DNA from 3 places in the Azospira sp. APE16 genome. Region 1 is predicted to be linked to each of the others. Evidence: predicted binding sites of a transcription regulator. Region 1 holds the regulator's gene; each other region holds the start of a gene.
The links. The regulator FliA, encoded in region 1, starts transcription of late flagellar genes. The targets are predictions, from matches to a motif close to CTAAAGTTNNNNNNNNNNNNGCCGNTA.
Positions count from the first base shown of each region.

Region 2: a site for FliA is predicted at 2,139-2,165, ahead of ACLSSQ_RS02335 (surface-adhesin E family protein). Genes of this name have one in related genera too.
Region 3: a site for FliA is predicted at 2,340-2,366, ahead of ACLSSQ_RS09730 (DUF5610 domain-containing protein). Genes of this name have one in related genera too.

Region 1 is NZ_CP179682.1:2,810,419-2,815,023, reverse strand. Features, by position in the region: gene flhF (flagellar biosynthesis protein FlhF) at 1-708, shown strand, start outside; gene ACLSSQ_RS13450 (MinD/ParA family ATP-binding protein) at 701-1,591, shown strand; gene ACLSSQ_RS13445 (RNA polymerase sigma factor FliA) at 1,604-2,344, shown strand; gene ACLSSQ_RS13440 (flagellar motor protein) at 2,337-3,077, shown strand; gene motD (flagellar motor protein MotD) at 3,082-3,942, shown strand; gene ACLSSQ_RS13430 (flagella synthesis protein FlgN) at 4,008-4,490, opposite strand; gene flgM (flagellar biosynthesis anti-sigma factor FlgM) at 4,506-4,605, opposite strand, start outside.
Region 2 is NZ_CP179682.1:454,917-459,521, reverse strand. Features, by position in the region: gene ACLSSQ_RS02340 (PLP-dependent aminotransferase family protein) at 1-603, shown strand, start outside; gene ACLSSQ_RS02335 (surface-adhesin E family protein) at 662-2,098, opposite strand; TPP riboswitch at 2,222-2,310, shown strand; gene thiC (phosphomethylpyrimidine synthase ThiC) at 2,429-4,345, shown strand; gene ACLSSQ_RS02325 (AI-2E family transporter) at 4,396-4,605, opposite strand, start outside.
Region 3 is NZ_CP179682.1:2,023,507-2,028,111, reverse strand. Features, by position in the region: gene ACLSSQ_RS09740 (PAS domain S-box protein) at 1-180, shown strand, start outside; gene radA (DNA repair protein RadA) at 214-1,587, shown strand; gene ACLSSQ_RS09730 (DUF5610 domain-containing protein) at 1,685-2,290, opposite strand; gene ACLSSQ_RS09725 (ABC transporter permease) at 2,459-4,605, shown strand, end outside.

The DNA.
Region 1 (4,605 bases):
GGCAACGACAACGACATCATCGACCGGGGCGGCGTGTACGCCCTGGTGGGTCCCACCGGGGTCGGCAAGACCACCACCACCGCCAAGCTGGCCGCCCGTTGCGTGGTGCGCCACGGTGCCGACAAGCTGGCTCTGGTCACCACCGACGGCTACCGGATCGGCGCTCACGAGCAGTTGCGTATCTATGGCCGCATCCTCGGCGTTTCCGTGCATCTGGTGCGGGACGTGGGCGATCTGCGCAATACCCTGGAAGAACTGTCCCACAAGCACATGGTGCTGATCGACACCATGGGCATGAGCCAGAAGGACCGCCTGGTGGCCGAGCAGATTTCCATGCTGATGGGCGCCAACGGCGACGTGCGCCGCCTGCTCTGCCTGTCGGCCACCAGCCGCGGCGATACTTTGGATGATGTGATTTCCGCCTACCAGGGCGAAGACCTGGCCGGCTGCATCCTGACCAAGGTGGACGAAGCTGCCAGCCTGGCGACGCCCCTGGATGCCATCATGCGCCACGGCCTCAAGCTGCACTACGTCTCCAACGGCCAGCGCGTGCCTGAAGATCTGCACCTGCCTAACCGGGCCTATCTGCTGCACCGGGCCTTCAAGGATCTGCCGGAAACCTCTCCCCATCGCTATGCCGGCGTCGAGCCGGCCCTGATGATGGCCAATGCGGGCCTGACCGGCACCTATGGAGGCCGTCGTGGCTGAATTCCGGGGTGACCAGGCGGCCGGCTTGCGCCGCCTGTTCGGGCGCGAGCAACTGCGGGTGGTGAGTTTTGCCGCCGGCTGCGAAGGCGTCGGCAAAAGCGTGGCCGTGGCCAATCTGGCGACCGCTCTGGCGCGCCAGGGCAAGGAAGTCCTGATCCTGGACGAGAATACCGGCGCCGATAACCAGGCCGCCCTGTTCGGCGTGCCGGCCCGTTATGACCTGGTGCACGTGGTGAACCGGGAAAAGCCCCTGGAAGAGGTGCTGCTCGCCGCTGGTGCCGGCGTGCGCCTGCTGCCGGCGGCCCGGGCGGTGAAGAAACTTTCCCGTTTTTCCCTGGCCCAGAAGCAGGCCCTGGTGGAAGGCCTGGCGGAGATGGAGCATCCGGCCGACGTCATCCTGGTGGATACGGCGGTGGATCATCCCCTGGGTTTCTCGCCCCTTGGCCTGGCAGCCCAGGAAACGGTGATCGTGCTCTCTGCCACCGGCTCCGCCATCACCGAGGCCTATGCCCTGATCAAGAAAATGAGCACCGGCTACGCCCGGCGCGACTTCCGCATCCTGGTGAACAAGGTAAAGGCCGCCGCCGATGCGGAAGCGATTTTCGACAACATTGCCCAGGTTGCCAGTCAGCGCCTGCACGTCAGCCTGGACTACAGCGGCTGCATCCCCCTGGACGATGCCCTGCGCCAGTCGTCCCGACTCGCCCAGCCCGTGGTCACGGCGTTCCCGGATAGCCCGGCGGCCCGCAGCCTGCGCGGCCTGGCGGCCGACATGCTGCACTGGCCCCAGTCGGGTAGGGAAGGGGGCGGACTCGAACAATTCGTGCAACAACTGCTACACTTGAGCCAACGCATTACGCCGAGCCCTATCCACGCCGGATAGCCCAACCGACATATGTATAACGCCGCTGGTCAGCTCGACAAGGAACAGCTCGTCCAGCGCTTCGCTCCTCTCGTCAAGCGCATCGCTTACCACCTGATGGCACGCCTGCCGTCCAGTGTGCAGGTGGAGGATTTGGTGCAGAACGGGATGATCGGTCTGCTGGATGCCATGAACCGGTTCGAGACCGGGCACGGCGCCCAGTTCGAGACCTACGCGGCGCAGCGCATCCGGGGGGCCATGCTGGATGGCCTGCGGGAAAACGACTGGCTGCCCCGGGGATTGCGCCGGGACCTGCGCCGCATCGAACAAGCCATCACCCAACTCGAACAGGAGCACGGTCGCGTGCCGACGGAAAAAGAGTTGGCCGAAGCCATGGACATGTCCCTGGCCGATTACCAGAAAATGCTGGGCGAAGCCCGGGGCCATCAACTGCTCTACTTCGAAGACTTCACCGAAGAGGGCGAGGAAGGCTTCCTGGAGCGCCACCTGACGGATCACGATGCCGATCCCCTGCGCCTGCTCGAGGAGCAGAGCCTGCGTCAGACCCTGGTGGCTTCCATCGGCGAGCTGCCGGAACGGGAAAAATTGATGATGGCCCTCTACTATGAGCAGGACCTCAATCTGCGGGAAATCGGCGAAGTCATGGGAGTGACCGAGTCCCGCGTCTGTCAGCTGCATAGTCAGGCCATCGCCCGCTTGCGGGCCAAGGTTCTGGGTGAGACTTCAGGAAAGAAGAAAAAACGCCATGGATAGCATAAGCATTATCGGTTTGCTCCTGGGGCTTGGCGCCATCATCGGGGGTCAGATTCTCGAAGGGGGGCACCTCGGCTCCCTGCTGCAGCCCACCGCCGCCATGATCGTGCTGGGGGGGACCTTCGGTGCCGTCCTGCTGCAGAGTCCCGTATCCACCGTGGTCCGGGCTTTCAAGATGCTCAAGTGGGTGTGGGTGCCGCCGGCGGTCAATCACGCCTGGATGATCAACAGCATTTCCGACTGGAGCCATGTCTCCCGCCGCGAGGGCCTGCTGGCCCTGGAGGGGTTCATCGCCCAGTTGCGCGACCCGTTTATCCAGAAAGGGCTGCAACTGCTGGTGGATGGTGCGGAGCCGGAACGTCTGCGGGAGGTGCTGGAGGTGGAAATCGGCACCTATGAAGAGGAGCTGAAGGCCGGTGCCAAGTTCTGGGAATCCGCCGGCGGCTTCTCTCCGACCATCGGCATTATCGGCGCGGTGATGGGTCTGATCCACGTGATGGAGAATCTGTCCGATCCCTCCAAGTTGGGGGCCGGTATCGCCGTCGCCTTCGTGGCCACCATTTACGGCGTCGGCATGGCCAACCTGGTGCTGATTCCCATGTCCACCAAACTGAAGGCTCATATCGCCCGCCTGGTGACCCTGCGGGAAATGCTGGTGGATGGCCTGGTCGGCATCGCCAACGGCGACAACCCGCGCATCATCGAGAGCCGCCTCCAGGGTTACGTGAGCTGATCCCATGGGGCGCCGCAATAAAAAGCACGCGGACGAGCATGAGAATCTGGAGCGCTGGCTCGTTTCCTACGCCGACTTCATTACCCTGCTGTTTGCCTTCTTCGTGGTGATGTACGCCATTTCGTCGGTGAACGAGGGCAAGTACCGGGTGCTATCGGATTCCCTGATCACTGCCTTCAAGAATCCCTCCATCGTCGATGGAGGCGCCATCACGGTCGTGCCCAAGCGGACGCCGGACAGTGTGGTCAAGCAGATCGTGGTGAAGGAGGATCCCAAGGTCGTCGAGGCCAAACAGCAGCAACGGGACAAGATGCGCAATGTGGCCAAGGACATTTTTGCCGTCCTGGCGCCCCTGGTGCAGCAGGGCAAGGTCAGGGTGCTGGAAACGGCCCGTGGCGTCACTATCGAAATCAACGACAGCATTCTCTTCGCCCCAGGTCAGGCCCAGCTGGAACAGACCTCCATCCGGGCCATGCGGGCGGTCGGTGAGGTACTGGCGCCGACCGATTTCCCCATCACCATCGAAGGACATACCGACAACATCCCCATCCGCACCGCCCAATTCCCGTCTAACTGGGAGTTGTCAGCGGTGCGGGCCACCACGGTGCTGCGGTTGTTTGTCGATGCCGGAGTCGCTCCTACCCATCTGACAGCCATCGGTTACGGCGAAACCCGGCCGGTCGAGATGAATGAGACGGTGGAAGGGCGGGCCCGGAACCGGCGGGTCAGCATCCTGATTGATTCCATGCTGCCGGAAAAACCTGCCGTAGTCGCTCCGACTCCTCAGGCGCCCATGGCGCCGCCGGCCACGCCCGTTGGCGCTGTTCCCTCCGCGGCAACGGGTGTGGCTGTACCTGCCAGATAGGCGCGGTTCAGGAAAAAAAGGATATGGATGGTCCGGGGCCGCTAGGGGCGCCCGGAAGCGGAAAATCAGGCAGCGTCAATGATACGCCGGCCGCTAAGTTGGGTTGGCTGGCCATCAGGACCGTAGAGATTGTTCTGGGTGGTGACAGATGTGGATAGCAGGGCGCTCAAGGCTTGCTGGTTGTGCTGCATGCGCATGGCGATCAATTGGCCGTTAAGAAGATTGAGTTCCTTGGCCTCGCCAACGGTCTTCTTCAGAATTCCCCACTGTTGCTGAACTGCCTGATCCCCGGGGTGGAGGGCTATCCAGGCTTCCACACCTATCTTGTCCGGGCCCAGTCCGTTGTGGCTCAGGAACCGGTTGCGCTTTTCCCCGGCGACATTCAACTCGCCAATCAGCCCGATCTTGGTCTTGCTCAATGCCTCAACGGCGGCAGTGTCACCAACTTTCAGAGCATTTTGCTCTTCCAGGAGAAAGGTGACAAACCCTGCCATCAGGGTATTTTCATTTTTCAGCAGTGCATCTAGCGAGAGTGTGGAGGCATTCATCAGCGATGGACGACATCAGGATTGGGGCTGCTTTCCAAGCAATTCCTGTGCCGAGCTGATCAGCCGGTCTGCTATAGCTTCCGCATTGATGCTGAAGCGCCCCTGGGCAATGGCA
Region 2 (4,605 bases), 1.4 Mb from region 1:
GCCTTCCGCATCCTGCAGCTGGCGGAGAAGCACGACTTCCTGCTGGTGGAGGACGACACCTACGGCGACTTCCACCCCGGCGGCGCCACCCGCCTGTCCACCCTGGACCAGTTGCAGCGGGTGGTCTACGTCGGCAGTTTCTCCAAGACCCTCTCGGCCAACCTGCGGGTGGGCTTCGTCGCCGGCCGGCCGGACCTGATGGCGGCCCTCACCGACGTCAAGATCGTCAGTTGCGTCTCCACCTCGGAAGTGGCGGAACAGCTGGTCTACGAAATGCTCACCGCCGGCCACTACCGCAAGTACCTGGAGCGCATCCACGGCCGCCTGCGGGAAGCGGCGGACAAGACCCTGCGCCTGCTGGAACGGGTGGGCATGGAGGCCTACGCCGAACCGGCCGGCGGCATGTTCGTCTGGGCCCGGGCGCCGGGCCTGGAGGACGCGGCGCGGCTGGCCACCCAGGCCGCGGCGGCGGACATCATGCTGGCCCCGGGCCACATCTTCCGTCCCCAGCTGCAGGCCTCGCCCTGGATCCGCTTCAACGTGGGCTACACCCAGGACCCGCGTCTGGAGCGCTTCCTCGGCGAGACCCTGGGCCGGGGCTGAAACGACGCCGGGCGCCCTCAGGCGCCCGGCGGTCAAACATCCATGAAGAAACCGGCGCCTAGCGCGATTCCTTGATCAGGCGGCCGTTGGAGGGCTGCACCGGGCGGGCGTTGTTGCGGTAGAGGCGGGAGAAGATGGCGATCTGCTGGGCCGAAACCTGCACCGGCTGCTGCATCACCAGCCACAGCACGCCTTCGCTGCAGGGCGGCGTGGTGAGGGAACCCATGTAGGTGTAGTAGCCGCGCTTTTCCGGCAGCAGCTGGTTGAGATCCACCGCCGCGTCGGGCGGCAGCACTTCCTGGTTCTTCTCCAGGGGAATGTAGTTCCACAGGGTCTGGATCACCGGGTGTTCCTGGGCGCCCTTCTCCAGCAGCACCGCCACCACCGCCAGCTGGTTGTCGTCGGAGCGGTGCACCATGTGGGCCACCATGTCGAAGACCTTGCCGTTCACCCGCTCTTCCGAGGGCCGGTGGAAGTGCACCTGGACCAGGTCGTAGGTCTTGCCCAGATGGGTCAGGCTGCCGTGGCCGAAGGAGGCCTGCAGGGTGTGGCCGTTGTCCACCAGGCGGAAGCGGGTGGGCCGGTAGGAAAACTCGATGGGCGGCAGATCGACGCGGATGCCGTCCCAGATGTCGATGGGCGACTGGCGCCGGCCCTTGTCGCAGGTGGCGAAATCGGGCTTGAGGCGGCCCCAGAAGTCCGGCCCGCCTTCTCCTTCGTAGGACCAGTGGATGGCGTGGTGCTGCTCGGCCCCCTCCAGCCCCTCCGGCTTGGCAGCGGGGCGGGGCTTGGCTGCCCGGGGTGCCGCCGCCGTGTAGGGCGCCGGACGCGGGATGTAGGCCGGGGCTGCCTGGGGCTTCTGGATTTCCATGTGCTCCAGGCTCTTCACCGGGGTCGGCGCCTGGGTGGATTCCCGTTGCACCGCCTTCTTCACCATCTCCTCGTTGGCCTTCTTCAGCTCCTCGGCCGCCACATTGGCCTTGGCCACGGTGGCCTGGGTCAGCTTGCGCATGTCCGCCGCCGTGGTGGGCCGGCAGATGTCCCGCAGCAGCTTGTCGTCCAGGGTGTTGGCGCGCACCGGCATGTCGGTGGCCACCTTGATTTCCTCTTCCCGCAGCAGTTCGCCGCTGGCCTTCACATAGACCCGCTTCAGGGTGGCGTAGGTGCGGTTGCTGCAGTCGTAACGGCCCAGGGCCTCGATGCTGCGGTAATTGCTGGCGCTCTGGGCGTCGGGCAGGTCCTTCTCCAGGACGATGCGGCCCCAGGCCGACACCTTGCCCGACTCGTCCCGCTTGATGCTGGCCCGGTCCACCTCGATGCGCTTGCCGGGCTCGGTGGAGATGGCCTGCCAGGTGCGGCCGTCGTCGCCCACCTTGGTCGGCGCCGCGCTCGGAGCGGCCTGCAGCAGGCCGGCCGTCAGCAGCAGGGCCGTGGTCAGCGCTCCCCGGGTCAGGGTGGCGGGGGCGGAAATGGGATTTGTCTCGAGGGCGGGCATGGCGCGTCTCTCTGCTCGTTATTTTGGGCTAACGTTACTCTGACGGATGGCAAAAGAAAAACTTTAGGCCCGGCTCGGCTTTTCTTGCATTTTCCCAGGCTTTCCAGTAACTTGCGCCCGTACCTTGGGGGTGCCTGAAAGCCTTGGAAATACTGGCTTCCGGCTGAGAAATACCCTTATGACCTGTACGGGTAATGCCGTCGTAGGGAAAGCGTCGCCGGGCCGCCTCTTGCGCCCTCCCTCGCCCCTCCTTGCACCTTTGCCTGACCGGGTCCGTCCCGCCGGCCTCCCGGCCGCGCTACCGCACCCCCTCCCCAGCAAGGAGACACCATGAACGCCAACGACAAATTCATTGCCACCGCCGCCCAAGTGGACGAAGCGGCGGTCCAGCCCCTGCCCAATTCCCGCAAGATCTACGTCGAGGGCTCCCGCCCCGACATCCGGGTGCCCATGCGGGAAATTTCCCAGGCCGACACCCCCACCGGTTTCGGCGGCGAGAAGAACCCGCCCATCTACGTCTACGACTGTTCCGGCCCCTACACCGACCCCAACGCCAAAATCGACATCCGTTCCGGCCTGCCGGCCCTGCGCCAGCAGTGGATCGAGGAGCGGGGCGACACTGAGGTGCTGCCCGACCTAACCAGCGAATACGGCCGCCAGCGGGCCGCCGACCCGGCCCTGGACGAACTGCGCTTCCCCGGTCTGCACCGCAAGCCCCGCCGCGCCAAGGCCGGCGCCAACGTCAGTCAGATGCACTACGCCCGCAAAGGCATCATCACCCCGGAAATGGAATACGTGGCCATCCGGGAAAACCTGAATCGCCAGCAGTACCTGGAAAACCTGCGCAACACCGGCCCCATGGGCGAAAAAATGGTCAAGCTGCTGGGCCGCCAGCACAAGGGGCAGGATTTCGGCGCCGCCATTCCCCAGGAGATCACCCCGGAATTCGTGCGTTCCGAAGTGGCCCGGGGCCGCGCCATCATCCCCAACAACATCAACCACCCGGAAAGCGAGCCCATGATCATCGGCCGCAACTTCCTGGTGAAGATCAACGCCAATATCGGCAACTCCGCCCTGGGTTCTTCCATCAGCGAGGAAGTGGACAAGATGACCTGGTCCACCCGCTGGGGCGGCGACACGGTGATGGATCTGTCCACCGGCAAGAACATCCACGAAACCCGGGAATGGATCATCCGCAACAGCCCCGTGCCCATCGGCACCGTGCCCATCTATCAGGCCCTGGAGAAGGTGAATGGCAAGGCCGAGGAGCTGACCTGGGAAATCTTCCGCGACACCCTGATCGAGCAGGCCGAGCAGGGCGTGGACTACTTCACCATCCACGCCGGCGTGCTGCTGCGCTACATCCCCATGACCGCCAACCGCATGACCGGCATCGTCTCCCGCGGCGGCTCCATCATGGCCAAGTGGTGCCTGGCCCATCACAAGGAAAGCTTCCTCTACACCCATTTCGAGGACATCTGCGAAATCATGAAGGCCTACGACGTGGCCTTCAGTCTCGGTGACGGCCTGCGTCCCGGCTCCATCTACGACGCCAACGACGAGGCCCAGCTGGGCGAGCTGGAAACCCTGGGCGAACTCACCGACATCGCCTGGAAGCACGACGTGCAGACCATCATCGAAGGTCCCGGCCATGTGCCCATGCACATGATCAAGGAGAACATGGACCTGCAACTGAAGCACTGCAAGGAAGCGCCCTTCTACACCCTGGGCCCCCTGACCACCGACATCGCCCCCGGCTACGACCACATCACCAGCGGCATCGGCGCCGCCATGATCGGCTGGTACGGCACCGCCATGCTCTGCTACGTCACGCCCAAGGAACACCTGGGCCTGCCGGACAAGAACGACGTCAAGGAAGGCATCATCACCTACAAGCTGGCTGCCCACGCCGCCGACCTGGCCAAGGGCCACCCGGGCGCCCAGATCCGCGACAACGCCCTGTCCAAGGCCCGCTACGAGTTCCGCTGGGACGACCAGTTCAACCTGGGGCTGGACCCGGACAAGGCCAAGTCCTTCCACGACGAGACCCTGCCCAAGGAATCGGCCAAGGTGGCCCACTTCTGCTCCATGTGCGGCCCCCACTTCTGCTCCATGAAGATCACCCAGGACGTGCGCGACTTCGCCGCCCAGCAGGGCATCGGCGAAGCCGAGGCCCTGGAGAAGGGCATGGAGACCAAGGCGGTGGAATTCGTGAAGAGCGGCGCCGAGCTCTACCGCAAGGTCTGAGGCAGCGGCGGCAGCTCACCCGGAAACGGCGGCCATCAGGCCGCCGTTTTTCATTCCCGGGGCATGCCTTCCGCCAGACCGGCGGTCCATTCGGTCATCAGCCGGTAGCCCACCGCCAGCAGGGTGGGGCCGAGGAAGACGCCGATGAAGCCGAAGGCGAGAACGCCGCCGAGGACCCCCAGCAGCACCAGGATGAAGGGCAGGCTGGCGCCGCGGCTGATGATGAGGGGCTTGAGCACGTTGTCCACGGTGCTGACGAC
Region 3 (4,605 bases), 790 kb from region 1:
GACATCCTGGGCCAGCGCTGCCAGGTCAGCGCCAGCATCGGCGTGGCCCTGTTCCACCAGGCCTACGCCAGCCCCGACATGCTGGTGCAGGCCGCCGACGGCGCCATGTACGAGGCCAAGCGGGCCGGCAAGAACCGCTGGGTGCTGGCCCGGCCGCCCCAGCCGGCCCCGGAATCCTGATCGCCGCCGCCCTGGTGTATCCTCCCGCCCATCATGGCGAAGACGAAAAGCATCTATACCTGCACCGAATGCGGTGCCCAGTCCCCCAAATGGCAGGGCCAGTGTTCCGCCTGCAATGCCTGGAACACCCTGGTGGAAACCGTGGCCGAGGCCGGCGGCAAGGGCAGCGGCCACCGTTTCGAATCCCTGGCCCCCGGCACGCCCAAGCTGCAGGCCCTCTCCGAGATCGAGACCCGGGAGGCGGCGCGCCTGCCCACGGGTCTGTCCGAATTTGACCGGGCCCTGGGCGGCGGCCTGGTGGCCGGCGGCGTGGTGCTCATCGGCGGCGACCCGGGCATCGGCAAGAGCACCCTGCTTTTGCAGGCCCTGGCCGCCCTGGCGCCCCAGCACAAGGTGCTCTACGTCAGCGGCGAAGAGTCGGGGCAGCAGGTGGCCCTGCGGGCCCGGCGCCTGCAGCTGGACGTGGAGCGCCTGCCCCTGCTGGCGGAAATCAACCTGGAACGCATCCTCGGCGTGGTGCAGACGGAAAAGCCCCAGGTGGCGGTGATCGACTCCATCCAGACCCTGTGGTCCGACCAGCTCACCTCGGCTCCCGGCTCCGTGGCCCAGGTGCGCGAATGCGCCGCCCAGCTGACCCGGCTGGCCAAGCAGACCGGCGTCACCGTGATCCTGGTGGGCCACGTGACCAAGGAAGGGGCCCTGGCCGGGCCCCGGGTGCTGGAACACATCGTCGATACGGTGCTGTACTTCGAGGGCGACACCCATTCCTCCTTCCGCCTCATCCGGGCGGTGAAGAACCGCTACGGCGCGGTCAATGAACTGGGCGTCTTCGGCATGACCGACAAGGGTCTCAAGGGCGTCTCCAACCCTTCGGCCCTGTTCCTTTCCCAGCACGGCCAGGAAGTGGCCGGCTCCTGCGTCCTGGTGACCCAGGAAGGCACCCGGCCCCTGCTGGTGGAAATCCAGGCCCTGGTGGATACCACCATGGGCGGCAGCCCGCGGCGCCTTTCCGTCGGCCTGGAGCAGAACCGGCTGGCCATGCTGCTGGCGGTGCTGCACCGCCACGCCGGCATCGGCTGCTTCGACCAGGACGTCTTCGTCAATGCGGTGGGCGGGGTCAAGATCAGCGAACCGGCGGCGGATCTGCCGGTGCTGCTGGCCATCATTTCCTCCCTGAAGAACCGGCCCCTGCCGGAAAAGCTGGTGGTCTTCGGCGAAGTGGGCCTGGCCGGCGAGATCCGCCCGGCGCCCCGGGGCCAGGAACGGCTCAAGGAAGCGGCCAAGCTGGGCTTCACCCGGGCCCTGGTGCCCGAGGCCAACAAGCCGCGCCAGCCCATTCCCGGGCTGGAGGTGGTGGCGGTGAGCCGCATCGAACAGGCGGTGGAGCGGCTGCGGGACTGGGAGTAGGGCGGGCCCCGGGCGCAGCAGCGTCCGCTGACGCAGCAAAGAAAACGGCGGCCAGGGGCCGCCGTTTTGCATGGGGAGGGCGGCGTGGCCGCCGGGTTCAGGCTGTGGCGCTGGGCGTGGTTGCCGTCGCTGCCGGGGTTTCTTCCTTCGGCTTGCGCAACTGGGCGAGGAAGTCGTCCATGCCCTTCTGCACCAGCTGGTAGGTCTTGTTGATACCGGCTTCCACCTCGCCGTTGAGAACGTTGAGGCCCTTGAGGATGTCCTTGGCCTCGTTGAAACCCTTCTCAAAGCCGCTGCGGATCACGTCCACGAAGTCGGATGCCACCTGTTCCGGATCGTCGTCGGGCCGCTTGGCGGCATAGGCGGCGTAAAGACCGGTGGTGAAGGAGAGGATGCGGGCGGCGGTGGCCTCCGGGGAGTTGTCTTGGCTGGCGGCCTTTTGCAGCGCGTCGGGGCCCTCGGATATGCCCAGCACCTCGTTGATGCGGTCGATGGCGGTGCGGAAGAGCAGGGCCTGGGAGTCGTTGCCGGCCTGGATCGAAACCTGCAGGGCGGATTCCAGAATGCCGACCTTGAACTGCTTGGTGGCCGTATCGACCTTCAACGCCCGATGCTCCTCCTGGGGATAAACACGGGAATTGCCGCTGTTGGCGCTGGCGGTCTGCTGGCTCGGCCCCTGGGGGGCGGTGATGTCGTTGGGCATGATAGTCTCCGAAATATATTGGCGGTCGCATTTCTCGCTCTATCTGCCATAACGTCATTTTTTTCAATGACTTGAACGTTTCTTTACCTTTTTTTGTAGATTCAAGCCTGGCGCGGCTCTCCGTGGGGTTGTCCGGTGCCGTTGCGGCTCGTTTCGCCGGAGTTGTCCATGTTTTCACTCGCATTCCGCCTCCTGCGCCGGGATTTCTCGGCCGGTGAATTGCGCCTGCTGGCCCTGGCCCTGGTGGTGGCGGTGGCCAGTATCAGTTCCGTCGGATTTTTCACCGACCGGGTGCGCCAGGCTCTGGAGCGGGAATCCCGCCAGTTGCTGGGGGCGGACCTGCTGCTGACCTCCGACCATCCCCTGGCCCCGGAATTTGCCGCCGAGGCGGCGCGGCGGGGCCTGCAGATGGCCCAGACCCAGGTTTTCCCGAGCATGGTGACGGGGGAGGAGGGGGCCCAGCTGGCAGATATCAAGGCCGTCTCCAGCGACTATCCCCTGCGGGGCAAGCTGCGCCTGGCTCCTGGCCTGGGGGCGCCCGACAGCGAGATCCAGGGCGGGCCCCAGGCCGGCACTGTATGGCTGGACGAGCGCCTGGCCACCCAGTTCGGCAGCGGGCCGGGGCAGAGCCTCAACCTGGGCCAGGCCCCCTTCACCGTGGCCGGGGTGCTGACCCTGGAGCCGGACCGGGGCGTCAATTTCTTCAGCGTCGCCCCCCGCCTGATGATGAACCTGGCCGACCTGCCCGCCACCCGGCTGATCCAGCCTGGCAGCCGGGTCGCCTACCGCCTGCTGCTGGCCGGCCCGGACCGGGCGGTGGCCGACTACCGCCGCTGGGCCGAGCCCCGCCTGACCCGGGGCGAGCGGGTGGAGGACGCCAGCAACGCCCGCCCGGAAATCCGCACCGCGGTGGACCGGGCCCAGCAGTTCCTCGGTCTTTCCGCCCTGCTGGCCGTGGTGCTGGCCGCCGCCGGGGTGGCCCTGGCCATCCGTCGCTACCTGCAGCGCCATCTCGATCCCTGCGCCGTGATGCGCTGCCTGGGGGCGCCCCAGGGCCAGGTGCTGGGGCTGTACCTGGGCCAGTTCCTCATTCTCGGCCTGGCCGCTTCGGCAGTGGGGCTGGCCATCGGCTTCGGCGCCCATTTCGTGCTCCACGCCTGGCTGGCCAACCTGCTGGCCGCGCCCCTGCCGGCACCCAGCCTGTGGCCCGCCCTGCAGGGGCTGGTGGCCGGACTGGTGCTGCTCTTCGGCTTCGCCCTGCCGCCCCTCCTGCAACTGCGCAAGGTGCCCACCCTGCGGGTGCTGCGGCGGGAACTGGGGGAGCCGGACGCCTCCATCCTCGCCACCTACGGCATTGGCCTGGCGGCCCTGGCCGGCCTGCTTTTCTGGGCCGCCGGCGAGCCCAAGCTGGGGGCCTACGCCGCCGGCGGCTTCACCGCCGCCCTGGGCCTCACCGCCCTGATCGCCCGTCTGGCCCTGGCCCTGCTCAAGCCCCTGCGCCGGGTCGGGCCGGCGGTGGGCTTCGGCTGGCGCTACGGGCTGGCCGGTTTGGAGCGGCGCTCCCTGTCCAGCGTGGCCCAGATCGTCGCCCTGTCCCTGGGCCTGATGGCCCTGCTGCTGCTCACCGTCACCCGGGGCGACCTGATGCAGGCCTGGCGCCAGGCCTCGCCGCCGGACGCGCCCAACCGCTTCGTCATCAACATCCAGCCCGAGCAGCGCCAGGAAGTGGGGGAGGCCCTGGGGCGCATGGGCATCCGCGCCGAACTCCTGCCCATGGTGCGGGGCCGCCTCACCGGCATCGACGGCCGCCCCGTGACCCCGGCGGACTATGAAGACGACCGGGCCAAGCGCCTGGTGGAGCGGGAATTCAACCTCTCCTGGGCCGCCGACCTGCCTCCCGGCAACACGGTGACCCAGGGCCGCTGGTTTGCCCCCGGCGAACAGGGGAAGGATGGCAAAGGCAGCGCCTCGGTGGAAAAGGGCCTGGCCGAAACCCTGGGCGTGAAAGTGGGAGACGAGCTGACCTTCACCGTGGCCGGCGAGCCGGTGCAACTCACTGTCACCAGCCTGCGCAAGCTCAACTGGGATTCCATGCGGGTCAATTTCTTCGTCCTCGCCCCGCCCGGCGTGCTGGAACCGTATCCGGCCAGCTACATCACCAGCTTCCACCTGCCCGACGATGCCGCCAACCGGGTGGGGGAACTGGTCAAACGCTTCCCCAACCTGACGGTGGTGGACGTGGCTGCCATCGTGCGCCAGTTGCAATCGGTGCTGGATCAGGTCTCCCGGGCCGTGCAGTTCGTCTTCCTGTTCAC